Regions from separate parts of the Ruegeria sp. O6 genome, predicted to be linked through region 3. Evidence: riboswitches for the same ligand, from Rfam matches in the RefSeq annotation. Region 3 holds a riboswitch; each other region holds the start of a gene.
What was found. A riboswitch is a leader RNA that binds a small molecule or an ion and turns the genes downstream of it on or off. The one in region 3 is predicted to bind cobalamin.
Positions count from the first base shown of each region.

Region 1: it holds a riboswitch for cobalamin, as region 3 does, so the genes downstream of both, ACR0DY_RS10395 (ABC transporter substrate-binding protein) here and ACR0DY_RS03240 (hypothetical protein) in region 3, are expected to answer to the same signal.
Region 2: it holds a riboswitch for cobalamin, as region 3 does, so the genes downstream of both, ACR0DY_RS14460 (DUF1636 family protein) here and ACR0DY_RS03240 (hypothetical protein) in region 3, are expected to answer to the same signal.
Region 4: it holds a riboswitch for cobalamin, as region 3 does, so the genes downstream of both, ACR0DY_RS19075 (DUF4198 domain-containing protein) here and ACR0DY_RS03240 (hypothetical protein) in region 3, are expected to answer to the same signal.

Region 1 covers NZ_JBQERM010000006.1:160,576-167,937, forward strand. The annotation lists gene ACR0DY_RS10375 (GntR family transcriptional regulator) at 1-146, opposite strand, end outside; gene ACR0DY_RS10380 (GlxA family transcriptional regulator) at 313-1,263, shown strand; partial or broken gene ACR0DY_RS10385 (ABC transporter ATP-binding protein) at 2,153-2,662, opposite strand; gene ACR0DY_RS10390 (FecCD family ABC transporter permease) at 2,659-3,690, opposite strand; gene ACR0DY_RS10395 (ABC transporter substrate-binding protein) at 3,705-4,709, opposite strand; cobalamin riboswitch at 4,863-5,055, opposite strand; tRNA gene ACR0DY_RS10400 (tRNA-Gln) at 5,217-5,291, opposite strand; gene ACR0DY_RS10405 (NADPH:quinone reductase) at 5,382-6,371, opposite strand; gene ACR0DY_RS10410 (SH3 domain-containing protein) at 6,483-6,944, opposite strand; gene ACR0DY_RS10415 (2-hydroxyacid dehydrogenase) at 7,143-7,362, shown strand, end outside.
Region 2 covers NZ_JBQERM010000011.1:65,526-72,887, reverse strand. The annotation lists tRNA gene ACR0DY_RS14470 (tRNA-Cys) at 78-151, shown strand; gene ACR0DY_RS14465 (NAD(P)-dependent oxidoreductase) at 330-1,325, opposite strand; cobalamin riboswitch at 1,428-1,632, shown strand; gene ACR0DY_RS14460 (DUF1636 family protein) at 1,727-2,101, shown strand; gene cobW (cobalamin biosynthesis protein CobW) at 2,106-3,161, shown strand; gene cobN (cobaltochelatase subunit CobN) at 3,165-6,458, shown strand; gene ACR0DY_RS14445 (cobalamin biosynthesis protein CobG) at 6,455-7,362, shown strand, end outside.
Region 3 covers NZ_JBQERM010000002.1:5,910-13,271, reverse strand. The annotation lists gene ACR0DY_RS03260 (bifunctional 2',3'-cyclic-nucleotide 2'-phosphodiesterase/3'-nucleotidase) at 1-127, shown strand, start outside; RNA gene ffs (signal recognition particle sRNA small type) at 167-265, shown strand; gene rsgA (ribosome small subunit-dependent GTPase A) at 424-1,452, shown strand; gene ACR0DY_RS03245 (alpha/beta hydrolase family protein) at 1,488-2,345, opposite strand; cobalamin riboswitch at 2,478-2,696, shown strand; gene ACR0DY_RS03240 (hypothetical protein) at 2,787-3,194, shown strand; gene ACR0DY_RS03235 (protein-tyrosine phosphatase family protein) at 3,186-3,698, opposite strand; gene ACR0DY_RS03230 (DNA polymerase III subunit gamma/tau) at 3,871-5,634, shown strand; gene ACR0DY_RS03225 (YbaB/EbfC family nucleoid-associated protein) at 5,824-6,177, shown strand; gene recR (recombination mediator RecR) at 6,239-6,832, shown strand; gene ACR0DY_RS03215 (histidine phosphatase family protein) at 6,937-7,362, shown strand, end outside.
Region 4 covers NZ_JBQERM010000023.1:14,421-21,782, forward strand. The annotation lists gene cbiQ (cobalt ECF transporter T component CbiQ) at 1-215, opposite strand, end outside; gene ACR0DY_RS19065 (cobalt ABC transporter permease) at 215-778, opposite strand; gene cbiM (cobalt transporter CbiM) at 775-1,386, opposite strand; gene ACR0DY_RS19075 (DUF4198 domain-containing protein) at 1,393-2,178, opposite strand; cobalamin riboswitch at 2,311-2,509, opposite strand; gene ACR0DY_RS19080 (ROK family transcriptional regulator) at 2,631-3,821, opposite strand; gene ACR0DY_RS19085 (substrate-binding domain-containing protein) at 4,011-5,030, shown strand; gene ACR0DY_RS19090 (ABC transporter permease) at 5,138-6,211, shown strand; gene ACR0DY_RS19095 (ATP-binding cassette domain-containing protein) at 6,211-6,987, shown strand; gene ACR0DY_RS19100 (nucleoside/nucleotide kinase family protein) at 6,984-7,362, shown strand, end outside.

The DNA.
Region 1 (7,362 bases), on a different contig from region 3:
TCACGCAGAGGCGTGCGCGACAGGCCGAATTCATCGGACAAATGCGCCTCATCCAGATCGTCACCTGGACGAAGGCGCAGCGTCAGGATGGACATCTTCAGGTGTTCTCTGAGCGCATTTTTGCGCGACTTGGCTTCGTCTTTCATCCTTTGGCCTCACTATGTCCTCTGGCTGCCGTGTCCGAATCGCGGTGGTCGTATTTTTGTATTTCTAAAAAATACAACTTGTATACAAAAAAATCTCGTGCAGCATGGGTGTCTGCAAAATAGACTCACGCTTGGGCGTCGGCCCAGTTTGGAAATGGTCCTGCTCATGCCTCAGACGCAGCACTTCGCCTTCATCCTTGTCGAGGAGTTTTCGCACCTCGCCTTTTCCTGTGCGGTCGAACCGCTGAGGATCGCCAACCTTGTAAGTGGCGAAGAGCTGTATCGCTGGTCATTTGTATCCGAACAGGGCGAGCAGGCCGTGTCTTCCAATGGGTCCGTCACCCTTGTGCATTCCGGACTTGAGGAACTGTCCAAGTGCGATCAGCTCTTTGTTTTGTCGGGCATTCACATGCGTGACCACGTGACCCGTTCCCTTCTGGCCACACTGCGGCGCGAACGAGCGCGTGGAACGCGGATCGGGGCATTGTGTTCCGGCGCGTGGCTGCTGGCCGAGGCCGGGTTCCTCAACGGTATGCAGGCGGCGATCCATTGGGAATACCACGACGCGTTCATGGAGGCGTTTCCGGATGTCAATCTGGTGCGCAGCGTCTTTGTCGCCGACGAAAAACACATTACAGCATCAGGTGGAACCGCGACCGCAGACCTGATGCTGCATCTGATCGAACGAGACCATGGCGAAGAGCTGGCCACCGATGTTGCGGATCAAATGGTCTATAACACTGTGCGTAATGCGACCGCTAAGCAGCGCGTTTCGCTGCAGTCGCGCAATGGAATGCGCAATGCCCATCTGGCAAAGGCGATAGATATTATGCAGGACAGTCTGGAAACCCCAGTTTCACCATCCTTCATTGCAGACAATTTGGGTATCTCCACCCGTCAACTTGAACGGTTGTTTGGCAAGTACCTCAACACTTCGCCCAAACGGTACTTTATGGAAATGCGGCTGGAACGGGCCCGGAAGCTGCTTTTGCAAACCGAAGCGTCGGTCACCGAGGTCGCCGTGGCCTGCGGCTTTGAAAATCCGGGACATTTCTCTCGGGTATACCGGTCCAGTTTTGGCATCACACCGCACGCGCAGCGCAACAAGATCAACTGAAATCGGATAAATTGCTGCTTCTACCTGCCGGCGGGGGTGCCGCGATCCGCCGACCTTGAACAGGTCCGACCTGGCACCCCCTGATCCCGCCGAGATACCCCCTCGTTAAAACTGGACTAGTCAACAGATCGGCAGGATTACCCACCAATAGATCTCGATATTGGCATAAGTATATCAAGAACTTGTCATCGACAGGTTTGTTGTGCCCTGTTTCGTTAATCTACCGTTAATTTAAGGCTCAGATTGAGGCTTTGATTGTGGGTAATCTGCAATATCGACATGCGGTCGCCGCAATCTGTTCAACCTGATGGCGTGTCGTGATTTGTGTCAGGCCTCAGAGGTTTCTAAAAGGAATCTGTTTCACGGTTCAAAACAAGTAGTGAACATATCACTGAGGTTTGGTCGACCCACGCTCGGACAACGCGCCTGCCGATCATCTTTGAAGGCAAAAAACGAACGAATCCAATCCAGGTCAGAATCAAGACAGCATTCGACGGGCAACTTGACGGGTTGTGAGGAAACCCAGGTCAAGATTGCGCGCCGTTGGAATATGGCTTTGAGGCCGTAGATTGTACGTATCTGGCATGCTGCGCTGACGACACTGATATCCAGTACGACCAGAAGCGATCGGAAGCCGTCAGTCCAGATGATAGGACAGAAACCGTTCTGTCCCGCCGGTACTATACCCCCACTGTGCTTTGACACCGAAAACTTCTGAAACGGTTTCCAAAGACAGGGCATGTTCGGGCGGGCCAAGAGAGACCAGCCGCCCTTTTGACAAAACAGCCACCCGGTCACAGGCCATCGCCTGATTCAGATCGTGCAGCGCCATCACTGTCGTCACTTTTAGAATTCGAACACAGTTCAGGATCGACAGTTGGTGATGAATGTCCAGATGGTTGGTCGGTTCGTCCAAAAGCAAGAGTCCCGGTTGCTGAGCCAAAGCGCGTGCGATGTGCAGTCGCTGGCGCTCTCCTCCCGACAATGTCGCCCATTCTCTGTGTGCCATATCGGCCATTTCCACGGTTTGCAGGGCTTTGTCGACTTGCCAGGTGTCCTCGGCGCGCCACGGCCGTAAGGCCGACAGCCAGGGCGTGCGGCCCAGTTCGACCACGGATCGTGCAGTCACGCGTTCGGCCGTATCAGCCTGTTGTTCAACGATGGCAATCCGTTGGGCAATTTGTCTGCGCGACAAATGCGAAACGGGATGACCCGCTATGACGACTTTTCCTGAAACCGGACGTACCAACCCCGCCAGCAGGCGCATCAGCGTTGATTTCCCTGAACCGTTAGGTCCGACCAAAGCAAGTGTTTCGCCGGGCTCCACGACAAAGGATACGTCTGACAGCAAAGTCTTGCCGCGAACGGAATATGTCAGGTTTTTCGCCTCGATCTTCATCGGGCGCTCCTCTGGCCGCGCACCAGAATTACGGCAAAGGCAGGCGCACCGATCAGGGCGGTGACCACCCCAATCGGCAGAACCTGACCCGGGATGATGATGCGCGACACGATATCTGCGCCGATCAGGAAGACCGCTCCGATCAAGGCGGCGGTTGGGATAAGCCTGCGATGCCCCGGTCCCACAAGGAACCGGGCAGCATGAGGGATGACCAGCCCGACAAAGCCAATGGATCCGACGATAGAAACCATGACAGCTGTTGTAAGTGCGGTCGCAAAGATCAGGGTTGCCTGCACCCGACGTACCGATATGCCCAGCGAGGCCGCTGAATCAGAGCCGAAAATAAAGGCGTCCAGTGCTCTGGCGTGAAAGCGGCAAATGAGCCAACCGACAAGGGCCACCGGAATGGCCAGATACACATCCGGCCAGCGCACGCCGCTGAGGTTTCCCATCAGCCAGAACATGATCCCGCGCGCCTGATCGGCATTGGCGGATTTGGCGATGATGAAGGCCGTCAGCGCATTGAACAACTGAGACCCGGCAATTCCCGCCAGGACGATCTGTGCCGTCGCAGCCCGTCCGCCCCCTGCGCCAGCGGCTCGGGCCAGCAACGCGACAAAACCAAAAGCCAAAAGCGCGCCATTGAACGCGCCAAAAGACAGCGACAAGGCCCCCCCACCCAAACCAGCGATGGTTACAGCCACGGCACCCGTCGAGGCCCCGGCAGAAATGCCCAAAATGTAAGGGTCGGCCAACGGGTTGCGCAGCAAAGCCTGCAACACGACCCCTGCGACAGCCAGACCGGCACCGCAGGACGCAGCGACCAGAGCGCGAGGAATCCGGTAGCTCCAGATAATACCCTGATCAATTGGGTCTACAGGAAAGTCCACTCCGGCCAGCTTGTTGGCCAGAACGGAGAGAACCAAATCGGGCGACAGAGAGGTTTCCCCGATCATCGCGCCCGCAAGAACCGCCGCAATCAACAATGGCACGGTAAGGCACGCAGCCTTGAAACCCTGCCGTAAAATTGCGGCGACCTCGTTCACAGGTTGTTTCCGATGGTATCCAGCTTCTCGGCCAGATCCTCCAGCGCCGGGATTGCGCGGATGGTGGCGTCCATGGCCTGCGCATCCATAATGACGATCCGGTCATTTTTGACCGCATCCATCTGGCTGGTCACCAGATCAGTGCGCAGGAACTCCAGCTTTTTCAGGTAGTCGTCCGCAGCAAAGCGACGGCGGTCCATCTTGGCGATAACAATCACCGTCGGATTGGCTTTGGCAATGGTTTCCCAGCCCACTGTTGGCCATTCTTCATCCGTCTCGACGACGTTGCGGATACCCAATTTACTCATCATGTATCCCGGTGCGCCTTTCTGTCCGGCCACAAACGGGTCGCTTTCCATTTCGGGAGAGGAAAACCAGAATACGGCTGACACATCGTCCAGCTTCACGGTTTGCGCCTTGGCGACGGCTGCGGCTTCGCGGGCCTTGTACTCGGCAACCAGGTCCGTGCCGCGTTCGGATACATCAAAGGCTGCCGCCAGTTCTTCGATACCCTGATACAGCGTATCGGTCGAGAACGCTTGCAGGCGGGTGCCATCGCCGCCGACCGTATTGTCTTTGCCGATGCAATCTGCAGGCATTACGTACGTTGGAATGCCCAGTTCGTGAAATTGCTCACGCGTGGCGACGATGCCCTCGGGTCCGACATGCCATTCATATTGCGCTGCGACCAGTCCCGGCCGCTTGGCAACAACGCTTTCAAAGCTGGGATCATTGTCCGCCAGACGCTCTACCTTGGCATTCACCTCGGCATATTCAGGCAGCACCTCGTTGAACCAGACCGAAGTTCCAAGAACCTGCTCGCCCAGACCCAGCGCATAAAGCACCTCGGTCGCGGCCTGGCCGACCGTGACTGACGACGTCACTGGCGCGTCAAACGTGACCGAGTGACCGCAGTTTTCGATAGAAAGGGGAAAGTTTCCTTCGGCGGCAGCGCTGGTAGCCAGCAAGGAAAGGCCAAACAGGCCAGTGCGTAGAAACATGACAATCGATCTCCATGTGTCAATGACCAGAGAACGGGTGAATGGGCATTTACCGAAGCAACAGGCGCTTTACTGCCTGCCGTGAGCGCAGGGTAGAAAATAGACCGCCCGGCGCGTTTCTTCGGCAACCTCCCCGGACAACCCCGCCCGGCGTGTTTCGGTTTCATACCGGCAGGTCTCCTGACTGACGGGTCTTTGTCTGTCCTGTCTTCCCAGACCAAAATGGCCCAGTGACGGAAATGGACAGCGCTCGCCGCCTACAGTTGCGGGGGCAGTTCCGGTTGGCACCAAAAGGCACCTCGGATTCCCTCTTAGCCACATCGGGACCGGTAAAACGCGGGTACCTTAACACTTACCCTGCGGCAAGAAAAAACTCCGGGGTCTTTCCTATTTTCTCGCAAGAGCATGCACCTGCGCGTCTCAACATGGCGCTGATATCAGAAAAGCCGCTGAGAACGCGCCAAAATCCGGACCCAGATTCATAGTGTGTGATATTAGGGAAAATCATGGCTGGGGTGGTAGGATTCGAACCTACGATACACGGTACCAAAAACCGCTGCCTTACCACTTGGCTACACCCCAACGGTGAGCGGCTATCTACGATTGTTGATGGCAGGGTTCAAGAGCGTTTTGCAAAAAAAGCGAGCGCCGTAAATTTTTTTTGAAGGCCCCTCATTTGGTGTCGATCAACACCGCTCCGGTACGGTTGCCTTCCTGTACCATCGCATGGGCGGCAGCGCATTCTTCCAGTGTAAAGACCTTATGTACGGGGCAGATCAATGCGCCATCAGCCAGTGCCTTGTGTAGAGTCTCTATTGCGGCGGCGCGCAAATCTGCGGGCAGCAGGTAGATCAGGACTGCCTCGAGTGTCACGGCCTTGAACATCATGGGTCCAAAGGGAAAGACAGGTGTCATATTCCGGGCAGATCCATATGCGTTGATACGGCCGTTCTCGGCGATGACGGCAATGTTGGTGTCAAGGTTCTGTCCAAATTCGACATCGACGATTCGACCAATTGTACGTCCATCATTTGCGTCGAGAATCTGATCCGAAAGGTGTTCACCGGAGTAGTCGAGAACGACATCTGCACCGGCTGCCTTGACCCGGTCAAAGCTGCGGGTGCTGGCCGTTGCGATCACATTGGCTCCGGCCCATTTGGCAAGCTGGACAGCCAGATACCCGACAGTACCCGCCCCACCATGGATCAAAATGGTTTGCCCGCGCGGCGTGCCGCCCGAGAACACTGCGTGGCTTGCGGTAAGGCCCGGAATTCCAAGAATCGCTCCGGTTTCAAGTGACACCGTCTCGGGCAGTTCTACAGCCTGAGATTCAGGCAGGGTGATGTGGCTGGCAGCTGTACCGAACGCGCGTTGCCATTGCCCGTTCCAAATCCACACGCGCTGACCAATCCGCGTCGCGGGTACGCCATCGCCAACCGCTGTGATGACTCCAGCCCCGTCGCTGTGCGGAACGATCAGCGGAAACGGAGGTTCTGTGACACCCGGTCGGGTTCCCGCGCGGGCCTTGACGTCCGAGGGATTTACGCCGGAATAAGACAACTCGACCGTGACTTCACCCGGTCCAGGCGGAACTGGGGGAATATCCTGTATGCGCAAGACATCGACAGCGTCTCCGAAGGCTGAATAGGTGACTGCGCGCATAGGGTCCTCCGTTTAGGTCGAGTTAAGCGGCGATTGGGCCGGTAACTCAAACAGCTTGTCGCGCTTTTTCGGGGCGATGCGCAACCGCGGATACCGGAAATTGTCTTTCGCCTATTCCCGAATTTCGGAAGAATCGACGCCCCAAAGGTTCGATTTCAGTGTCCAGCCACGGTATCCGCCGGCGGTGATCCTGCACCAGTCCAGCGAACAGGCTCCAAGGCGCGCCACCACTCCGGTCTCGAAATGGGCATTCACGGGCGAGGTCGGGTCGGGGCGGGCATAAACAGGCAGCATCTCGGATTCGATCAGCACCGTTCGGACGCCAGACAACAAGGCATAGTGAACCCAGCCACCCGCGCCGTCGCGGTCTTGGACCTTGCGCCAGTTGCCGTATTCGGCAGTGACCTGCAGCGGCATGCCACGCCTTTTGAATACCCAATCGATTCGGTGGGTTAGGGATGGTCCGCGCCGCACGTTCCCTTCGGCTGCCTTCATCGACACATATCGGGGCAGGGGCAGGTTGGTGACCGATCCGCGTTTGACTTCGGCATGTGCGGCACAGACACCGAACATGACCAGAAATACGGAAACTACCGCCAGAGATCGGCGTTTTACCGGTCGAATACCACTCACTGACTGCCCGCTCTTATGCCTGTTGATCCGGTTTTGAAAAAAGGTCGACACAATGCCATTGGGGTTCTTGTGCCCCGCCTTATCCTGCGCCACGATGCCATGGCGCGCGTCCGTTTGCAAAGCAGTGGGAGAGCCGAGGTGCCAAGAGAACGTTTAAGTGTTGTCGTTACGCGACGGTTGCCTGAGGCAGTAGAAACCCGGTTAAGCGAATTGTTTGACGTGCGCCTGCGCGACGACGACACCCCAATGACGCGTGAAGAATTAGTAGCAGCGGTGCAGGATGCCGATGTTCTGGTGCCTACGGTGACCGATACCATTGATGGCGGGCTATTGGGTCAGGCAGGTGAAAAACTGCGGC
Region 2 (7,362 bases), on a different contig from region 3:
CAATCCACTGGACGCCCCAGAGGAAAGCTGTTAAAAACCCAGTCACACCACAGCAAGTATTTGATTTTACTTGAAAAGGCGAGTTGGCGGAGTGGTGACGCAGCGGATTGCAAATCCGTGTACACCGGTTCGATTCCGGTACTCGCCTCCAACTACATCCAAATCGCTGACTTGGCCCCGCAGTATGCGCGTGTGACGCTTGGTATTTTCAGACGTTCATGGCCCGCGATTCTGTCGAACTGCGGGCCAGATATGGCGTGTTTTTTCGGAACACCTGCCTACCCCTGCTCGTTCACGGGGCGCGATGTAGTCTGGTGTTTGCCCTACCCTCAGGCGCGCCCTTGTGGCACAACCTCGTATCCCGGCTCTTCCGGTTCATCATCCGTCATTTCGGCTGGAAAGCCCGGGGCGGTGATATCCAGGCCGGTTGCCTCTTCCAGCCGTTTGATAATATTTGGTGAAAGCTCGCGTTCGCCATATCGTGCGATACCATCGTTAAAGATGTTGATCATCACCGGGTTTATTTCCAGCGGCACCCCGGCGCGGTCGGCGACCTCCTGAAACAAACCGATATCCTTCTTCACCAGATCCATGGTGAAGGAAATATCGCGCGACCCGTTCAGGATGACCTGACTTTCGGTTTCGTGCACGAAGGATGTGCCGGACGAGATTTTGATCGCCTCATAGGTCGTGTTCAGATCCATCCCCGCAGCCTTTGCTGTAACCAGTGCTTCGGCGCAGGTAATCAGGTTGGCAGTGGCAAGATAGTTGGTCATCACTTTCAGCACCGAGGCCGAGCCCAGCTCGCCGGTGTGCAAAACCCGGCGGCCCATTGTCGTCAGGAACGGCAGAATTCGTTCAAACGTTTCCCGGTCACAGCCCGCAAAGATCGAGATATTGCCCGTCGCGGCACGGTGGCACCCGCCAGAAACCGGGCAATCCACAGCTGCACCGCCGCGTGAAATGACTTCGGCACCGAGGCGTTTGACTTCGGCTTCGTCTGTGGTCGACATCTCCATCCAGATCTTGCCGGGGCCCACTTCGGGCAACATCTCCTTCATGACTGCGTCCGATGCTGCCGGAGACGGCAGACAGGTGATCACCGCATCGCAATCGCGCATCAGCTGGGCGGGCCCTTCTGCCGCCTTTGCGCCTTTGGCGACAAATTCGGCCACCAGATCTGCGTTCAGGTCATGCACAGTCAGGTCAATGCCATTGCGCAAAAGGGATCCCGAAAGCTTGCCGCCAACGTTACCCAGACCGATAAATCCCACTTTCATATGACGCATCTCCAAGTTCGTCGTTTTCCCGTCATGCGACCACATACCGAACACGCACTTCATGCCGCCGAACGACGCCTACAGGTCGCTTTTTTCACCTTGGCTTATTTGTTGCGCGCGAACCGCTTGACAAGCGGGTCGGCGGTGCCGCATGTCCCGGACGTTGGTGTCGGCAACAGCCGATGAAAAGGGAATGCGTCAACGGTTCATCCGCCAAACGCAGCCGCCCCCGCGACCGTGACCGGAGAGGATGCCCAATGCCACTGGCCTGTGCCGGGAAGGCGGGACATCCGACAGAGCAACCGCTCTGGCATCCGCAAGCCGGGAGACCTGCCAACACCCGAAGTTGAAACCGGGCGGGGTGTTCCGGTGTCGGGTCCATGTGCAGACGTGGTGCCCGCATGAAACCCCGTCCCCCGCGAAGAGGATTTGGGGGGATGAGAGACATGACCGAGACCGCACCGGTAGAATTACTGGTCTGCACGACTTGCCGCCGGGGTCTGCCCTTCGAGGATGATGCTGAGCGTCCCGGCACATTGTTGCACAAGGCCTTGGAACAGGCTGCCCTGCCAGATGGCATCATTCTGAAACCTGTCGAATGCCTTTCGAACTGCGATCAGGGCTGTTCCATCGTTCTTCGGGGCGGGCCGGATCGCTGGACCTTTGTTTACGAGAACCTGAACGAAGTCGATCACGTCGATGTCATCATCGATGGTGTGACCAAGTATCTGGCCACAGACGATGGTCTGGTGAAGTGGCGCGACCGTCCTGAACATTTCCGCAAAAACTGCGCCTCGCGCATTCCCCCGATTGGAGGCTGAGATCATGTCGAACCTAGAAAAACTTCCCGTCACCGTGATCACCGGCTTTCTGGGCTCGGGCAAAACCACGCTGGTGCGCCATCTGATGCAGAACCCGCAGGGAAAGCGTCTTGCGATTGTTGTTAACGAGTTTGGCGATGTGGGTGTTGATGGCGACATTCTGAAATCCTGCGCGATACCGGATTGCCCTGCGGAAAACATCATGGAACTGGCAAACGGCTGCATTTGCTGCACCGTGGCCGATGACTTCATCCCGACCATCGAGGCGCTGATGGCGCTGGAACCGCGCCCGGATCACATCCTGATCGAAACATCCGGCCTTGCACTACCCAAACCGCTGCTGAAAGCATTTGATTGGCCTGATATCCGTTCGAAAATCACCGTTGATGGCGTGATTGCGCTGGCCGATGCCGAGGCTGTGGCCGCCGGTCGCTTTGCTCCGAACGTTGAAGCGGTGGATGCCCAACGGCTGGCTGATGACTCGATCGATCACGAAACACCCTTGTCCGAGGTGTTCGAAGATCAAATCTCGTGCGCGGATATCATCCTGCTGACCAAGCCCGATCTAGCAGGTCCCGAAGGTGTCGCGAAAGCCAAACAGATCATCGCCGCCGAGGCACCGCGGCCGCTTCCCGTTGTCGAGGTCGCCGAGGGTGTCGTCGACGTACGTGTCGTGCTTGGCCTTGAGGCTGCCGCCGAAGATGACATGGACGCCCGCCCGTCACATCACGATGGCCATCACGATCATGAGCATGACGATTTCGAAAGCATCATCGTCGAGTTGCCGGAACAGACCGACCCTGCGGAACTGGTAGCCAGAATCGAACGTCTTGCGACTGAGCTGAATATCCTGCGCGTCAAAGGCTATGCCGCCGTCGCTGGCAAACCGATGCGCCTGCTGGTTCAGGCTGTCGGCGCGCGGGTTCGTCACCAATACGACCGCCCGTGGGAGCCCGGTGAAGAGCGCCGCTCGCGCCTGGTCGTGATTGCCGAGCATGACGACATCAAAGAAGCCGAAATCCGTGATATCCTCGTGGGTGTGACCGAGGTTGCCGAGTAAGTCATGCACGTCGTCTTTCGCGAAAGCCACGGGCTCGAGGAAACCGAGACCCCAACCGATCTGGGCCAAAGCCCGGGTGATCTGGTTGTGCTGTCCTTTTCCGACAGTGACCTGGGCGCTTTCGCGGCGGGCTGGCATCGCGGCGGCGGGCCTGAGGGGCGGATGCCCACGATGCGGCTGGCCAATCTTGCGGCGCTGAAGCACCCTCTGTCCGTCGATACCTATGTCGAACAGACACTTGAGGGCGCAAAGGGCATCCTGATCCGTCTGATAGGTGGCGTGCCCTATTGGTCTTACGGGCTGCAACAGGTTCTGGCACTGGCGCAAGCCAAAGGCATCGCGTTAGCCGTTTTACCGGCGGATGGGCGTGAAGACACTCGGTTGGATGAGTATTCGACCCTGCCCCTCTCGACCCTGCGGCGGCTGGCACATCTGTGTGACACCGGCGGCGAAGTCGCCGCGCAGGCCGCATTGGCCCAGATGGCCTTGGCAGCAGGGCTTTATGCCGGGCCAGTGATGGGCGCGAAAACCCTGCCCGAATGCGGTGCGTGGTGTCCAGATCAGGGTGTCGTCCCGGTGGGTTCCGCATTCCAGAACGATACGAAACGCATCCTTGTCACCTTTTATCGCGCGTATCTGACATCCGCAGACACCGCCCCGGTCGCGGCCCTGATCCGCAGCCTGCGCGCCCGCGGGCTTCAGGCGGTGGGTCTGTTTGCCCCGTCGCTCAAGACCCCAGCCGCTGCCGACTGGCTCAGGGAACAGGTCGTCGCCTTGCGACCGTCGGCGATCATCAACGCCACTTCATTCTCGGGCAAGGGCGCGTCCGGCACGTCGCCTCTGGACGCAGCGGATGTGCCGGTGTTTCAGGTCGCTCTCGCCACCTCGCGACGCAAGGCCTGGGCGGAGGCCGAACGCGGCCTGTCACCCGCCGACCTCGCCATGCATGTGGTATTGCCCGAAGTGGACGGGCGAATATCGGCAGGCGTTGTCTCTTTCAAAGAACCGGGCAAGCGCGATCCGCATTTGGAATACTCGCGTTTTGCGCATCGGGCCGAGTCGGACCGGATCGAGGCGATCATCGATCGGGTATCGGGCTGGCTTGCCCTGAATGACAAACCCAAGGCAGACCAGATCCCCGCGTTGGTACTGTCCACATATCCCGGCAAAGACTGGCAAATGGCCCATGCGGTTGGTCTCGACGCGCTGGCCTCGGCTGAGGCGATGCTGTCTGATCTTTGCGGTGAAGGCTACGACATCGCGGCTGGCGATCCGGTTGCCGACGCACTCTTGGACGCCCGGATATCGTGGCCGCTTGAGGATTATCTGAGCGCACTCGCTGAATTGCCCCAAACCCTGCGCACCGATCTGCACGCCGTATGGGGCAATCCTGAGCAAGACCCAACTTTCGCTCAGGGCGCGTTTCACTTCACGGCTTTGCGACGCGGCAAGGCGCTGGTCGCACTGCAACCAGAGCGCGGAACACCCGAACTGCGTGATGACGACTATCACGACCTTTCGCGTACCCCGCGCCATAGCTATGTGGCCTTCTATTTGTGGCTGCGCAAAGGTCTTGGCGCGGATGCGCTGATCCATATCGGTGCGCATGGCACACTGGAATGGCTGCCCGGCAAATCGGTCGCCCTATCAGCAGACTGCTGGCCCGAGGCGCTGATCCGTGACCTGCCGGTGATCTACCCGTTCATCGTCAACGACCCGGGCGAGGCCGCGCAAGCCAAGCGCCGGATCGGCGCCGTGACCCTGGGCCACATCCCGCCCCCCATGAAAGAAAGCGGAACGCCTGACCGGATGGTGCGGCTGGAAGCCCTGCTGGACGAGTTCTCAAACGCAGACGGCCTTGACCCCAGACGCCGTGACCGGTTGCAGGAAGATATCCGGGATGAGGCGCAAGCCATTGGGCTGGAGCACGATCTGGGCCTGAACCAGGCCACCAGCACCGCCGAAGCAATCACGCGCATCGACCGCTTTGTCTGCGATATCAAAGAAAGCCAGTTTGGCGACGGGCTGCACGTCTATGGGCGTGTTCCGGATGTGACCGGCAGTTTCGACCCTGCCCCATCCGCCCATGCCGAACGCAAGGCCCTGATCAATGCGCTGGCCGGCAAGAGGATCGAGGCTGGCCCGTCCGGCTCGCCCTATCGGGGCCGCTTTGACGTGCTGCCGACCGGGCGAAACCTTTACACCACCGATCCGCGATCTGTGCCCACCCGCGCAGCTTACACGCAAGGCGTGAAACTGGCCGAGGAACTGGTACGGCGGCACTTGCAGGAGGAAGGCGATTACCCGAAAGGGCTGATTGTCGATCTGTGGGGATCGGCCACCATGCGCACTGCGGGCGAAGAATTCGCCATGGCCCTGCACCTGCTGGGTGTAAAGCCGGTTTGGGATAAGGGATCCGAGCGGGTTTCGGGTATCGAAGTGCTGCCCATCACCGACCTGAGCCGCCCGCGCCTGGACGTCACCCTGCGGGTTTCGGGCTTGTTTCGCGATGTGTTCCCCACGTTGTCAGCCCTTTATGGTCAGGCGGTTCGGGCATTGTCAGAGCGTGACGAAGCGACTGACTGGAACCCCTATGCCGGTCACGCCCCGGCTGCGCGGGTGTTTGGCCCGGCACCCGGCAGTTACGGCCTGAACATGACCCATCTGTCCGAGACCTATACGGACGAGGCGCGCGCCCAAGCCGGGGAGGCATGGCTTGAGGCCAGTTCGTACGCGTTGGAAGGTGAACACATCGCGCAGGACAAAGCGGGGATCACGGATCGTGTCGCCAAGGCCGACAGTTTTGTTCACCTCCAGGATCTGACGGAAACTGATCTGCTGCTGGCTAACGATTATGCCACGCATGAGGCCGGTTTTGCCGCCGCCAAAAACATCACTGGTGGCACCGCTCAGCTTTACCATCTGGACAACACCAACCCCGATAATCCGAGCGCCCGGACTCTGCCGGAAGAAATCAGCCGCGTCGTTCATGCCCGCGCTGCCAACCCCGGCTGGATTGCCGGGATGCAGCGCCATGGGTTTCGCGGCGCCGCCGAGATCGCGGCGACGCTGGATCACATGGCCTCATTCGCACATCTGTCGGGCACTGTCGCTCCGCATCTGTTTGATCTCTATCACGAAGCCACATTGGGCAATGAGGCCGTTGATGCCTTTCTACAAGAGACCAACCCGAAGGCCCATCAGGCCATGCAAGACAGGTTCCGTGCATTGCTGGAAGCGGGGCTTTGGAACACGCGCCGGAATTCGATCCGGGCCGATTTGGAGGGTTTGAGATGAGTGCACCTATCGTTCAAGGCTGGTGTCCCGGCGCGCATCGCCCGATGATGTCAGGCGACGGGCTGGTCGTGCGGGTCCGTCCGCGCCTGGCGCGACTGAATGCCAGGCAGGCTATTGGCTTGTGCGAACTGGCTGAACAGTTCGGCAACGGCACCATTGACCTGACCAATCGTGCCAACCTGCAGCTGCGCGGCGTGGATGAGCGCGACCACCAGCCGTTGCTTGTGGAGCTTGCGGCGCTGGACTTGCTTGATGCGGAACCCGGCATCGAAGTACGCCGCAATATTCTGGTCACTCCGCTCTATCAGGCGGGCGATTTGACCGCGCGGCTGACGCAGGAATTGATCGATCGACTGGCGGAACTGCCTGCTCTGCCCGCTAAGTTCGGTTTTGCCATAGATACAGGCCCGACGCGCCTGTTGGCCTCGGATTCCGCAGATATTCGTCTGGAACTGGGTGCTGACGGTCTGATCCTGCGCGCCGACGGCTGCAAAACCGGGCGGTGTGTGGCCGAAGGCGACGCCATCGACCACGTGATCGCGCTGGCCCGTTGGTTTGCCCAGACCTATACGGCCGAGACACGCCGCATGGCGCGGGTCGCCTACGCGCTGCCACAGGATTGGCAGGGATTTGCCCCCGGTCCTATCGGTGAAAAACTGCAACCCGGCCCCTGTGAACTGGGTTCTCTCTACGGCGCGGCATTCGGCTCGCTGCCTGCGCGCAAGCTTTGTGAACTGGTTGAAGCCAGCGGCGCTTCTGCCCTGCGTGTCACCCCGTGGCGGCTGATCCTGCTGGAAGGCGGGGCGGCGATACCCTCCCCGGATTTCGTCATGGACGGAGCCGATCCGATGATGACAACCGACGCCTGCCCCGGCGCGCCGTTCTGCCCGCAAGCGCAGGTGGA
Region 3 (7,362 bases):
GGGCGTGGCGACAATTCTTCGAACAGGTCCGGGCGCCCTGAAATATCTGGATGAGTTACGCAGGTTCGATCCCGTGCTGCTGGGCTCGGATGGCAGGGGATTTGAACGAATCCGCCTGACGCTCTGACGGGTTGTCTTTTCCCGATGCCTTCCCTATATCCGCAGTCGAGAGGTTGGCGCGGGCGAGCGCCTCGCCAACCTGGTCAGGTCCGGAAGGAAGCAGCCACAACGAGCCCCGCTTGGGTCGATGTCCAACCTCTCACTTCGTGAACCATAGCCGCAGGAGGGCTTTATGATTGTATTGAAAACCCTTCGGGCAGACTGGTTCTGATTCACCGGAATCACCTGACTGCCTGAACACACGACCTGCGGATGCGCGATTGCCATCCGTTGGCATTGCTGTTTCTGAAAACAGGCAGATAAATGTCCTATACGCTTTCGGACCTGGGATGGTCCTCTCACTTTGCCGCGCAACACGCGGCTTTTCCTTCTGACACGCCCTTTCGTATCGCATCGGTACATCGGGACCGTCTGATCGGGCTGAGCCCGGATGGTGAAATCCCTTTGCTGACACCGGATAATCCGACCGGTTCATATGCCGTCGGAGATTGGGTCCTTGCAGACGCCGAAAACCGCGTGCGCCACCTTCTGGACCGGCGCAGCCTGCTGCAACGCAGAGCTGCCGGTACAGGCGCCGCAACCCAACTGATTGCGGCCAATGTCGATGTATTGTTCATTGTCAGCTCGTGCAATGCGGACTTCAACCTTCCCCGACTGGAACGTTATCTGGTTCTTGCGCACCAGGCCGGATGTTATCCGGTCGTTGTCCTGACGAAAGCTGACCAGTCGGATGATCCCGGAAGTTTCTCGGGACAAGTGGAATCTCTGGACCCGTTTTTGACGGTTTTGGCGATCAACGCTCGGGATCCGGCAGATGTCGAAAAGGTTCTGGCATGGTGTCCCAAAGGCCAGACCGGCGCGCTGGTCGGGTCGTCGGGCGTGGGTAAAACGACGCTCAGCAACACCATGACAGATCAAAACCTCGCCACGTCTGGAATTCGCGAAGACGACGCACGGGGCAGGCACACGACAACGGTGCGTGCGTTGCACCCGATGAGAAACGGTGGATGGTTGATCGACACGCCCGGAATGCGCGCATTGCGCTTGCTGGACGCTCAGGACGGGATCGACGACGTATTCTCGGACATCACAGAGCTTAGCCAAAGCTGCCGCTTTTCGGATTGTCAGCACGAGACCGAGCCCGGCTGTGCCGTGCAGAACTCAATCGACGAAGGCGTGCTTGATCCGGCGCGGCTGGACCGTTGGCGCAAGCTGCGGCGTGAAGATCAGCGAAACTCGGAAACCGTTGCGCAATCGCGGGCGCGGGACAAGGCGTTTGGCAAGATGGTGCGCGGTGTCATGCAGGACAAGAAACTTCGCAAACGGCCATAACTGCAAGGTGTTAGGAAAACCTGCGTCGCGTCTGATCAGGCGATCAGGCGCGGCCAGACCGCTGCATTGCGACGGGCAAATGCTCCGATATGGCCTATTTCCGGCAGTCCGAATTCAGCAGGCTTCATAAGGTGGCGTCTGGACTCGGGGCCGTACAGGTCGGCAAGGCGCCAAACTGCCTCGGGCGGAGCCATCTGGTCATCTTCGAACGTGAACAGATCCACAGGTGTTCCAGAACTGCCCCAATGCGCATCAGGCAAATTCTGCCCGATCTCGGGAATGTAGCTAAGAGGAGCTGTACACCATTTGCGCCATTGCCAGTAGACCGAGGCGGGCAGGTCCGAACCAAACCCGATCGCTTTGCCGGGCAGATACCCAAGCGCCCGCACCATCAGCGGTGCATGGCCATACCAGAACAGCCCTGCCAACCCCCGATAGGGCCATGGGTGATCTTTCAAAGTCACCAGCCCCGAACACACACCGATCATTCGGTCGATCTGGTCGATATCCGGCTGCACCGGCCCCAGCATCGCACCGACGGAATGGCCGATGGTCCACTGCTGCGCCTTTGGAAACCGCCTGCGCATTTCGGCCCGTGCCGCTGGCATGTCGATCAACGCCCAATCCGCCATTGTTGCAGTTGCGTCTTTCAGGCGGCCGACCAAAGAAAGCCCGTAGTCCCGATAGTCATAGGTCAGGCAAGCTATCCCCCGCTCGGTAGCCAGCCATCGCGCAAAGTGTTGATAATAGTCACGCGGCACACCCGTGGCACTGTTAAGTACGACAACGGTTTCCGGCTCACCCACTGGCCGGTACAGCCGTGCCGACAAGGTCACGGACCCTGACGGAAAGCGGAAATCTTCGATCAACACCGTCTGTTCCGTATCCAACATGATCCCCGGCTTTCGCTGAAACAATGGTTTGCCTGCCTTCGATGCCGACGAAACTAAGCCGGAACGTAAACCGCATCCAGCATGACCAAACGTCCGGCCTAAAGATCGGCTTGACTCGGAACGCGATCAGGCGCTAGCGGTTGTGTGATGGTTTCCGGCCCCCACAAGAGGTCGGGATGAAAAGGGAACACGGTGCGGTTTGTCTGGTCACACAGATATCAACCAAGTCCGCGACTGCCCCCGCAACTGTAAGCGGTAAGCAATGCCGAAATACCACTGGCCCACGGGCTGGGAAGGTCGGCAGAGCAATGACCCGCAAGTCAGGAGACCTGCCATCGGAACTGAAACCGAAACTCGGGCGGGGTGTCCGGGCAGGTCCTGACAGCGAGATGCTGTCCCACCTGCCCCAATATCCAGCCCACCACGCGCGGAGGGCGCAGGATGATCTGGAAGACAAAGTCACACGAATACAGCGCAACTGTGTGCCAGCGGACGGGCAATACCTGCCCGGCTTTGGCGCGACTGGCCCGCTCGATTTCCGAAGCCATGGCGCAGGCGGTTTCGGCCACCAGCGAAGATTTCGAATTTGAAGGCAACAGCGCGCTGTCACATTGCGCGGAAGGGTGCATGGCAACGATCCGAGCGCGATCCGACAGCGTTCGCGTTTTCTGCGGGGCGCACCCTGATACGGCAATTCGGGACCTTGATGCCTATGCCGATTTGATCTTTGGACCTACATTCAGCACGCTGCCCTCGGGCATTGTCGCGAACCCGCCTTGCGCCATGATCGAGGTTTCAACGATCCGGCCCCGGAAAACCGGCTACGCACCCCAGCAGCTGTCAGCTTGATCCCACTTCCACCTGTGCCGGGGTGATCCGGGACGCCCAGGCCAGCTGCGCATCGGTTTCGACAGCGCAGGGGCGCACGGCCCGCAGGCGGTCCAGTGCGTCGCTGGCGCGTTCACCGCATTCAACCATCAGTCGCAGAACAATCATCCCGGATCTGCCGCACCCCCCACGGCAATGCACAAGAACCCGGCCACCGCCCGACAGCGCATGTCGGGCCGTGGCGCTGACCTCTGGCCAGGCCTTCTGAACCGCCTGCGTCGGTGCTCCAAAATCTTCGATCGGCAGGTGAACCCACCGGCTGGCACGGCTTTGGATGTCGCTGCCAAAGTGCTGCGCGCCATCCTGAAGCATTTCAACATCCGTCGTCATTGAAATCACAAGGCCCGGTTTCCAAGCCGCAATCATATCCAGATCGCCGACGTAATCCCCGCCACGCCCGGGCATTGAAGTAAGGGCAAGCGTTCCGCCTCCGACCTGCAGAGCAAAAATGACCAGCTGCGACATGAAGTGCGTCCTCCCCCAAGGTACTCTTTAAGAAATGAGTCATTAAATCCGCTGGACCAGTTTAGTTGGAAACCAGCCCGTTTCCGAAACAAAAAATCATCACGCCCCACAGTGGACGCGGAGTGCCGCCGCCACTACGCTGTGCCGAAGCACCGAATCCGAGCGAGAAGACATGACAGACACGCCAAGCCCCGCCTATCAGGTTCTCGCCCGCAAATACCGCCCGGAAACCTTTGCCGACCTGGTGGGTCAAGATGCTATGGTGCGCACCCTAAAAAACGCCTTCGAGGCCGACCGGATTGCGCAGGCCTTTATCATGACCGGCATTCGCGGAACGGGAAAAACCACCACGGCGCGGATCATCGCCAAAGGCATGAACTGCATCGGACCGGATGGAACCGGAGGACCGACAACCGAGCCTTGCGGTCAGTGCGAGCATTGCGTCGCAATCATGGAAGGTCGCCATGTCGATGTGATGGAAATGGATGCGGCCAGCCGTACCGGCGTCAACGATATCCGCGAGATCATCGACAGTGTCCGCTATCGCGCCGCCAGTGCACGCTACAAGATCTACATCATCGACGAGGTTCACATGCTCTCGACCAGCGCATTCAACGCGCTGCTCAAGACGCTCGAGGAACCGCCCGCACATGTGAAATTCATCTTCGCGACCACCGAGATTCGCAAAGTGCCGGTCACGGTTCTGTCGCGGTGTCAGCGCTTTGACCTGCGCCGGATCGAGCCCGAAGACATGATCGGCCTGCTGCGCAAGATCGCCGGGGCCGAGAGCGCGCAGATCGCCGACGATGCGCTGGCGTTGATCACCCGCGCCGCAGAAGGATCGGCCCGCGACGCGACCTCATTGCTGGATCAGGCAATCTCGCACGGGGCCGGAGAGACGACGGCAGATCAGGTCCGTGCGATGCTGGGTCTGGCCGATCGTGGACGGGTTCTGGACCTGATGGACATGATCCTGCGCGGTGACGCGGCAGGGGCGCTCACTGAACTGAGCGGTCAATATGCGGAAGGCGCAGACCCTCTGGCCGTGCTGCGCGATCTGGCCGAAATCACGCATTGGGTGTCCGTCGTAAAGATCACACCTGACGCGGCCCAGGACCCGACGGTTTCCCCCGACGAACGCACACGGGGCCAGCACATGGCCGAGGCCTTGCCAATGCGGGTTCTGACCCGGATGTGGCAAATGCTGCTGAAGGCGCTGGAGGAAGTCTCTGCCGCGCCCAACGCGATGATGGCCGCCGAAATGGCTGTTATCCGACTGACGCATGTCGCCGATTTGCCCAGCCCCGAAGAGCTGATCAAACGGCTGCAAGACGCCCCACCTTCGCCACCCGGCGGGCCGGGCGGGGGCATGTCACCGTCCCGGCAGGCCCCGGTGGCAACGCAATCCAACGCGACCCCGCCGCCTGCCTATACATCGCCCCCGCGCGGCGCGGGTGGCGCACCGGTTGCTGCACTGGCGCAGGATGCACAGACGGCCCTGGCCCGCTATCCAACCTTCGGGCATGTGGTGGAACTGATCCGCACAAACCGCGATGTGAAACTGCTTGTCGAGGTGGAAAGCGGCGTGCGCCTTGTGTCGTACCAGCCTGGCCGGATCGAATTCACCCAGACACCTCAGGCACCGTCGGATCTGGCGTCGCGATTGGGCTCTGCCCTGCAACGCTGGACCGGCAATCGATGGGCCGTCTCCATTGTCTCGGACGGGGATGCCGCGACCATCGCGGAAGTGCGGGACCGGGCCGAGCTGGCCCTGAAAGCCGAGGCCGAAGAACACCCGCTGGTTCAGGCCGTGCTGACGCAATTCCCCAAGGCAAAGATCATTCGGATCGAAACACCGGAGCAGCGCGCCGCCAAGGTTGTGACCGAAGCCCTTCCCGAAGTCGAAGAGGAATGGGACCCGTTCGAAGAGGATTAGGCCTCAGCCCGTGGGTCCACGTTTCAAGAAACCGGCATACTCACGCCCCTCCACCATGCAACTGAGGGAGGGATTGCAGGCACATAAATGATCGGTCCGCGACGCTCTGATCTGGACAGGCGGGAGACCTCTTGTGCCACCTGCCTGCGGTCCGTATTTAGAACCAAACAGAAACACAGGAGACGACTGATGCTGAAAGGACTCGGCGGGCTTGGCGGACTGGGCGACATGGCAAAGATGATGAAATCCGCACAAGACCTGCAAACCAAGATGACCGAAATGCAGGAAGAGCTGAACAACATGATGGTTGTCGGCGAATCCGGTGCAGGGCTGGTCAAGGCAACGGCCACAGCCAAGGGTGAACTCAAGGGGCTGGACATCGACCCGTCGATCTTCAACGGCGATGACAAGGAAGTGGTCGAAGACCTGATCCTGGCAGCCATCAAGGATGCTCAGGCCAAAGCCGCCGAACGTTCACAGGAAGAGATGGGCAAGCTGACCGAAAGCATGGGCCTGCCCAAAGACATCAAGCTACCGTTCTGAGCTTCATCTTTTCCCAAATACTCCCGCCGGAGGCTTCCTCCGGTGCAAAGCAGGACAGGCCATGGGAACGAACAGCGAAATCGACAATCTGATCGATCTGATGGCCAAACTGCCGGGGCTGGGCCCGCGCTCGGCCCGCCGCGCGGTGCTGCACCTGATCCGCAAACGCGCTCTGCTGCTGACGCCCCTGTCAGACGCCATGCAGCAAGTGGCCGTCACCGCCCGCGAATGCCTGAATTGCGGCAATGTGGGCACCACGGATATCTGTGACATATGCAATAGCGAGGCCCGAGCGACCGGCGAACTCTGCGTGGTCGAAGACGTCGCCGACCTCTGGGCGATGGAGCGGTCAGGGGTCTTCAAGGGCCGCTATCACGTGCTGGGTGGCACGCTGTCTGCACTGGACGGGGTCGGCCCGGACGAGCTGCGCATTCCCCGCCTCAAGGATCGGGTCCTGGCCGAAGGGATCACCGAAGTGATCCTTGCCCTGAACGCCACCGTCGACGGCCAGACCACCGCCCATTACATCGCGGATCAGCTGGAAGGCCAGGTGCGCCTGACCTCGTTGGCGCAAGGCGTGCCCATCGGTGGAGAGTTGGATTATCTGGATGACGGGACGATCACGGCGGCGCTCCGGGCGCGCAAGGAAATTTAGGTCAGCATCTATAAATCAGCGTCCTTAAAAAGAGGCAACAAGAACGGCACCTCAAACGGTATTCAATTCAGGTACACATCTTGAACAAGTATCCAGATCTTTTTGTGCTGCGACATGGCGAAACCGAATGGAACACACTGGGGAAGTTCCAAGGGCGCAAGAATTCGCCGTTGACGGAAATTGGCAAGTCTCAGGCCCGGAAACAAAATGAGATACTCAGGCGAATACCGAATGCACCTTTGCGCGTTTTCGTCAGCCCGCAAAAGAGAGCAATGCATACCGCCCGCTTGGCAACGACGCCTCATCATGAGTTGATACATGATGAACGGCTTATGGAAATCGCGTTTGGGCAATGGGAAGGCGCAACGCGTGATTTCATCCGAGAGCAAATCGATTGTTCCTATGAAAGCTATCATTGGTTCTTCCGCAGCCCGGGTGGGGAAAGCTTTGATGACATCTGCGGTAGAGTAGACTCATTTCTGAAGGAACAAGATGAACCTGCGATCATAGTAACCCACGGCGTCACGTCC
Region 4 (7,362 bases), on a different contig from region 3:
GTTTTCCGCCAGGGCAGACGCGACGCGGCAAGAAGCGAAAGGGACACCGCCAAAGCCGCGCACAGCGCTGTCAGCGAGGACACCGCGACAGTCACCACCGCGAAGACAACCGCCATGACGATCCGCATCCTTGGATCAAGCGGGTTGATCGCGCCGCGCCGCTGCGCGCCCGCTTTGATCAGCGTGCTTTCCTGTTGCCCCAGAACGTGCGCCATCAGGCCGCCAGCTTGCGGCGTGCCGCAAAGTAAAAGCCCAGACCAAACAGACCGACGATATATCCGATCCCACCCAGAACAGTTTGCAGGTCATTTTGTTCGCGGTAAGCCGCTATTTCCCGACGCAGCGGGCGCAGCTCATCCCGCACGGCCCTGGCAATGACCTGTTGTTGTTCATCGCTGAGCACCGCCGCTGTCTGGGCAGGTGCGTTTGTCGGCGCGGTGTCGGGTTCCGCTTCAACGCCCATGATCCGGGCGACATCCGCAGCGGGCATGGTGACCTCGGCCACATGCCCGGCACCAAGGTTTGCAAAGAAAGTATGGGCCACCGGCGCGTTTGGCGTGTAGATAAAGAACCCGTCTGCATCTGTTACGATACGGCCCAGCTCGGCTCCGTCCGGGCCGTTGACGATGACCTCGGCCCCGCTTGCCATGTCACCATTGGAAAAGCCGATTTCGCCTTCGATGGCGTCACCGGATTCAAACACTCCGGCTATGACCTTATGCGCCAAGGCAGGTGCGGGTGCGCAGCACAGCGCCAGAATGATCGCCAGGTACCTCACGCGGCCGCTCCTTTGACAAACAGCTCGGGCTTGACCTTGCGCGCCAGCAAAACCGCGAACCCGGTCAGGATCGCCTCAATCGCCATGACAGGAATATGTGCAAAGAAAACAAGCTTGGCCGCTGGCAGGAATGCATCCCCGGACAAGGCCAGTGAAAACGCAACCATGCCGGTTGTAGCGGCGATGGCAAAGGCACCGCCGACCCCGCCCCATATCGCACCTTGCAGAGGTGAGCCATGGGCGATCAGGCGGCCAAAGATCAGCCCGGCCAAAACCGCGGGCAACGCGATGTTCAGGGTGTTGATCCCCAATACCGTCAACCCGCCAAAGCCAAAGAAGACGGCCTGCAGCAAAAGCCCGACGAACAGGGCCGGGAATGCGGCCCAGCCCAACAAAAGCCCGGCCATTCCGTTGAGGATCAGATGCACTGACGAAGGGCCAATCGGCACATGAATCAGCGATGCCACGAAAAAGCTGGCAGACAGCACTCCCGCAGTGGGGATGCGATCAAGATCCAGCGACCTGAGGCCCATGGCAATTCCACCCGCAGCAGCGACTGCACCGCCGATCACGACAGGGTTGGACAAGGCTCCGTCAACGATGTGCATCTACGGTTACTCCAAATCCCAGGCGCGGATCCAGATCACCGCGTCCTGGCTGAGTTCTTTGCCGTTGTGTTCGGTCACGGGACCGGCGCCGAGTGCGGCAAATCCCCAATATCCGGCTTTTGGAACGCCGAACGTGAAATACCCGTTATCATCCGAAATTGCGACCAATGCACCACCCGGCATCGGCGAGACCGACGGGGCGGAAGCGGCCGCGCTTTCCATGTCCGGTTCTGCGGCCATGTACTCGATCTCGATCTCGGCACCCGCAACCGGTTGGCCTTCGGCCATAACCCGACCTGTAAACGTCGAACCCGCGATGATGTTGGTTGGTTTGTTGAGCGGGATGATCTCAACCGGCAAGCCCACCGGGTTCATCCAGTCGGTCGGCAGTTCGTTGCGGTTCAGGAATGCCTTGGCAATCTGCTGGATATAGATATTCTCGGATTCCTCGTAATAGGGCTGGGGAACAGTCACCAGCACATAGTCGCCCGACCGTTTGACGGGAACATAACCCTTGAATGCCGCGCCTTCGTTTTCGCCACCGGTGAAACGCACGGGTTCCAGGGTATCCAGCAGGTCGGTTTTCTGACCGTTGTGGATCACGTAGAATTCCTGCGGCTTGTCCAGATCCATAACGTGCCCGTTCGAGAACGGATGCCAAAAGATCAGCTTGACCGGAACATTCCCCGGTGCGTCGATCATGGTGTCAGCGGTGTATTCCAGCAGGAAATGAGCATTTGCCATCGCTGGAAGCGCTATCGCCACAGCGGCTGCGGAAAGCAGCTTGGTCATCAATAGTCGTCCTTGTCCCATCGTACCAACCCCGGTACGAGATGCGTTTTGACTGCGGGGATGTCCAAGCTAAGCTGCTTTTTCAAGCATCCTGCTCCGACGCACATCCCGTCGCCGATTAGGAGTGCCCTTGTCAAAGGCACATGTCCGGCAGGTATCCTGACTTGCGGGTCAAAGCGTTGGGCTGGCCTTCCCGGATTAACACCAGTGGCACTTCAGCCCTGCTCGCCGCTTACAGTTGCGGGTGCAGTTGCGGAATTGGGCCAAAGCCCGCACCGCATTCCCTATTGATTCCAGAGCACGCCCCGGAACCGGACATGCCGAGCGGCTTGCCAGACTTCTTCGGCATCCGTCAACGATCAATTGCGCTGGCTGTCAAAAAGTTTAGCGGGCGATGCCCTTTTTCCGACGGATCCGCTTTGGATGCAGGTCAGGGTTTTTCGGGAATGAACCTACCCTTCGAGCAGGTATCTTTCCGACAATGGCAAACTGGCCGCCCCCAATGAGCGGGCATCCGGGCCTGCCGTCCCCACCTGCACCAAGGGCCGTTCAAGCCCGGTCAGGTTCATGTCTGATAGCTTGACCTCGACCAATTCCACCAGCCGCGCCTTGATGCCTGTGGGCATCCAGCCATCAATCTTGACAGATTCGAAGTCGATCAGGCTGCAAGACGAGACGATGGCATGTGCGATCCCGTGCGCCGCCTGTTTCAACCAGTTCTCAAGGTGGGTTTCCGGTATGTCCCAATGCTGTGTCGTTTCCCAGATTGAGCCGGCTGTTTCGGCATTCCCACCAACTGCGCGCTCCAGCACATAAAGACTGGCGACATCTATCAATGGTTTTACTCCGCCTGCGTCGTCCGGCACAGGCAATGGACCAAGCGCACCGGCATTTCCCCGCCCCGAAAAGATGGAGCCGTTCAGAACCACTCCACCCCCGATGAAGAAGCCGACATAGAAATACAGGAAATCTCGTGGACCTTCCGCAGGGCCAAAGACCAGCTCGGCACCGCAGGCGGCCGTTGCGTCGTTCTGCAGGAATACCGGCAAGTCATAGCTTGCGGCCAGCGCGCCTTTCAGGTCCGCGTCACGCCACGGATCCATTTTCTCCTGCGGAACCTGCAATGTCTGCGCCCAGTCCCAAAGGTAGAACGGCATCGCAATCCCAAGACCCGCGATCCGGCTGCGCGCCTCGGGCGACAGTGACGCCATCACTTTGTCGAGGCTTTCTTTGGAAAAGCTCAATGTCGCCTCGGGTGTCGGAAAATCATAAGTCCGCCGCTCACGGTGCCTGACATTGCCAAGGAAATCCGTCAGCACCAATTCGGTACTGCGCCGCCCGACTTTGAGCCCAAAGAAATAAGCGCCATCCGGGTTCAGGCGCATGGGAACCGAGGGCTGTCCGACTTTTCCCCGGATCGGTTCGCCCCGCAGAAGCAGCCCATCGGTTTCCAACTGGCGCATGATGACCGAGACCGTCTGCGCCGACAGCCCGGTCATCCGCGCGATTTCAGATTTTGCGAGGGCCTGATGGCGCCGGACCAGTGACAGGACAAGCCGTTCATTTCGGGCCCGCATTCCACTTTGGTTGGTGCCGCGCATATCTGGCTCGCGTACGCCAGTGGTATTGTCCAAAGAGTTCATTGCAGACACGGCCATCCCCTTCATGACGACAATGTTGAAACCCTTCCTTTCTGTCAATAATAATTAAGAGTGATTTATTTATTGACTCGAAATTCGAATCTTGTGATGGTTTTCACGTTCGATCGGGCCGGTTTTCGCCTGATCAGACGTATGCCCGGACGGGCATTGGGAAAACTGGGAGGACTACCGATGAAACTTGCGAAACTTGCAGGCGCTACGGCGCTGGCGGTTACGGCCATGGCAAGCAGTGCAATGGCCGAAGGTGAAACCGTTTGCCTGATCACCAAGACGGATACCAACCCTTTCTTTGTCAAAATGAGAGAGGGTGCGACCGCTAAAGCCGAAGAGCTTGGCATGACGCTGAAGGCCTTTGCCGGCAAAGTCGACGGCGACCACGAAACTCAGGTTCAGGCCATCGAAACCTGCATTCTGGATGGCGCAAAGGGTATCCTGCTGACCGCGTCGGATACGTCGTCCATCGTTCCGGCGGTGCAGCAGGCCCGCGATGCCGGGCTGCTGGTGATTGCGCTGGACACCCCGCTTGAGCCCATCGACTCGGCCGACGCGACCTTTGCCACCGACAATTTCCTTGCGGGGCTTCTGATCGGACAATGGGCAAAAGCCACTCTGGGAGATGCGGCAAACGACGCCAAAATCGCCACGTTGGACCTTGCGGTCAGCCAGCCCACTGTGGATGTGCTTCGCAATCAGGGGTTCCTGCAGGGGTTCGGTGTTGATCTGGCCGATCCGAACGTGATTGGCGATGAAGACGACCCGCGTCTTGTTGGCAGCGATGTCACCGCTGGCAACGAAGAAGGCGGCCGCCGCGCGATGGAGAACCTGCTGGCCAAAGACCCGATGATCAACGTGGTGCATACCATCAACGAACCGGCGGCAGCGGGTGCTTACGAGGCGCTCAAGGCTATCGGGCGCGAAAATGACGTGCTGATCGTTTCCGTCGATGGCGGCTGCCCCGGCGTGCAGAACGTGGCGGACGGGGTCATCGGCGCAACATCCCAGCAATACCCGCTGCTGATGGCATCGCTGGGCGTTGAGGCTGTCAAGAAATGGGCGGACGAAGGGACGAAACCCGAGAACACACCCGGTAAGGACTTTTTTGACACTGGCGTGGCGCTTGTGACGGATAAGGCCGCCGACGGCGTCGAGTCCATCTCGGTTCAGGAAGGCATGGACCTCTGCTGGGGTTAAGCTGAACGTGTGGAAGGCCGCTGCGCGGCCTTCCACTTATCAAAACCACCCACACGCCCGAAACCTTGCTAAAGTCGTCATAAACCTGACGCTTTGGGGGAAGTTCCATGTCCGATTCTTCACGACAAGCCGACGATTTCGAAACCGCCGCAAAGGGCAGCCCAGAGCAAGTTGCCGAATTTGACGATCACCAACGCGGATTTGTCGGAACTGTTCAGCATTTTCTGCATGTGAACCCGTCGCTGGTCCCGCTGATTGTCCTTGTCGCTGCCATCGTCATCTTTGGTGTCTTGCTGGGCCCCAAGTTCTTTTCGCCCTTTGCGCTGACATTGATCTTGCAACAGGTTCAGATCGTCGGGATCGTTGCCGCGGCGCAGAGCCTTGTGATCCTGACCGCAGGCATCGACCTGAGTGTTGGGGCCATCATGGTGATGTCGTCGGTTGTGATGGGGCAATTCACTTTCCGCTATGGAATGCCTCCTTCGGTTGCGATTGTGTGCGGCCTTGCTGTTGGCTCGGCAATCGGGGCCTTGAACGGGTTTCTGGTCAGTCGCATCAAGCTGCCACCTTTCATCGTCACCCTTGGCATGTGGCAGATCGTTCTTGCGGCGAATTTTCTTTATTCACAAAACGAAACGATCCGGTCGCAGGAGATTGAGGAACACGCCGCCATCCTGCAACTGTTTGGTGCCAAGTTTAACGTGGGCGGGGCGGTGTTTACCGTCGGCGTCGTCTTCATGCTGGCGCTGATCCTCGTCCTTGCATACGCGTTGCGGCACACGGCCTGGGGCAGGCATGTTTATGCCGTCGGGGATGACCCCGAAGCGGCAGAGCTGTCCGGTGTCAACGTACACCGCACGCTGATATCCGTGTACATGCTGTCCGGCCTGATCTGCGCCTTTGCGGGCTGGGCCCTGATTGGTCGGATCGGGTCGGTTTCGCCAACCTCGGGCCAGCTGGCCAATATCGAAAGCATCACGGCGGTCGTGATCGGAGGGATATCGCTGTTTGGCGGTCGCGGGTCTATTCTGGGGTCCCTGTTCGGTGCCCTGATCGTGGGTGTCTTTACGCTTGGGCTGCGGTTGTTGGGCGCGGATGCACAATGGACGTTCCTGCTGATCGGCATCCTTATCATCGCAGCGGTCGCGGTCGACCAGTGGATCAGAAAGGTAGCAGCCTGATGGAACCCATTCTCAAAGGACGGAACCTTGTGAAACGCTACGGCAAGGTGACTGCGCTGGATCACTGCGATTTTGACCTGATGCCGGGTGAGATTCTGGCGGTGATCGGCGACAATGGCGCGGGTAAGTCGACTCTGATCAAGGCAGTGTCGGGCGCAGTGACGCCAGACGAAGGCGATGTTTGGCTGGAAGGTCAAAAGGTGAATTTCCATTCACCGATCGACGCGCGTGAAGCCGGTATTGAAACCGTGTACCAGACGCTTGCCATGTCCCCTGCCCTGTCGATTGCGGACAATATGTTCATGGGGCGGGAAATTCGGCGAAAGGGGCCGCTCGGGTCGTGGCTTCGCATGCTAGACCGTCCGGCGATGGAAAAGTTCGCCCGCGAAAAGCTGAGCGAACTGGGTCTGATGACCATCCAGAATATCAATCAGGCCGTCGAAACCCTGTCGGGTGGACAACGTCAGGGCGTTGCCGTGGCACGCGCGGCGGCGTTCGGGTCCAAGGTCATCATTCTGGACGAACCGACAGCAGCACTGGGCGTAAAGGAAAGCCGCAGGGTCCTTGAACTGATCCAGGATGTGAAATCACGCGGCATTCCGATCATCCTGATCAGCCACAACATGCCCCATGTTTTTGAAGTCGCAGACCGGATTCACGTGCACAGGCTGGGAAAACGCCTGTGTGTGATTGACCCCAAGGACTATTCGATGTCCGACGCCGTAGCATTCATGACCGGGGCCAAGGACGCACCGCCCGAGGATCAGGCTGCATGACCGGTGGCAGCACCGCCCCTGACGTTCTGGCCGACAGCATCGTCGACGCCGTTGAGGCGCTGCCGCCGGCCCGACACCGGCAACTTGTCGCGATTGCGGGCCCGCCCGGATCCGGGAAAAGCACCGTTGCCAGCCTTGCCACGGCCAAGCTGAACCGGCGCGGCGTGTCAGCAGGGCTTGTGCCAATGGACGGTTTTCACTTTGACAACGCGATCCTGAAGGAACGCGGGCTTTTCGCCCGCAAGGGCGCGCCGGAAACCTTCGATCTTGCCGGGCTTCATGCCTTGCTTGTGCGTTTGCGCACCGAAGATGAAGTTGCAATTCCGGGCTTCGACCGAAAGCTTGATCTGGCGATCGCTGCCCGATCAATGATCT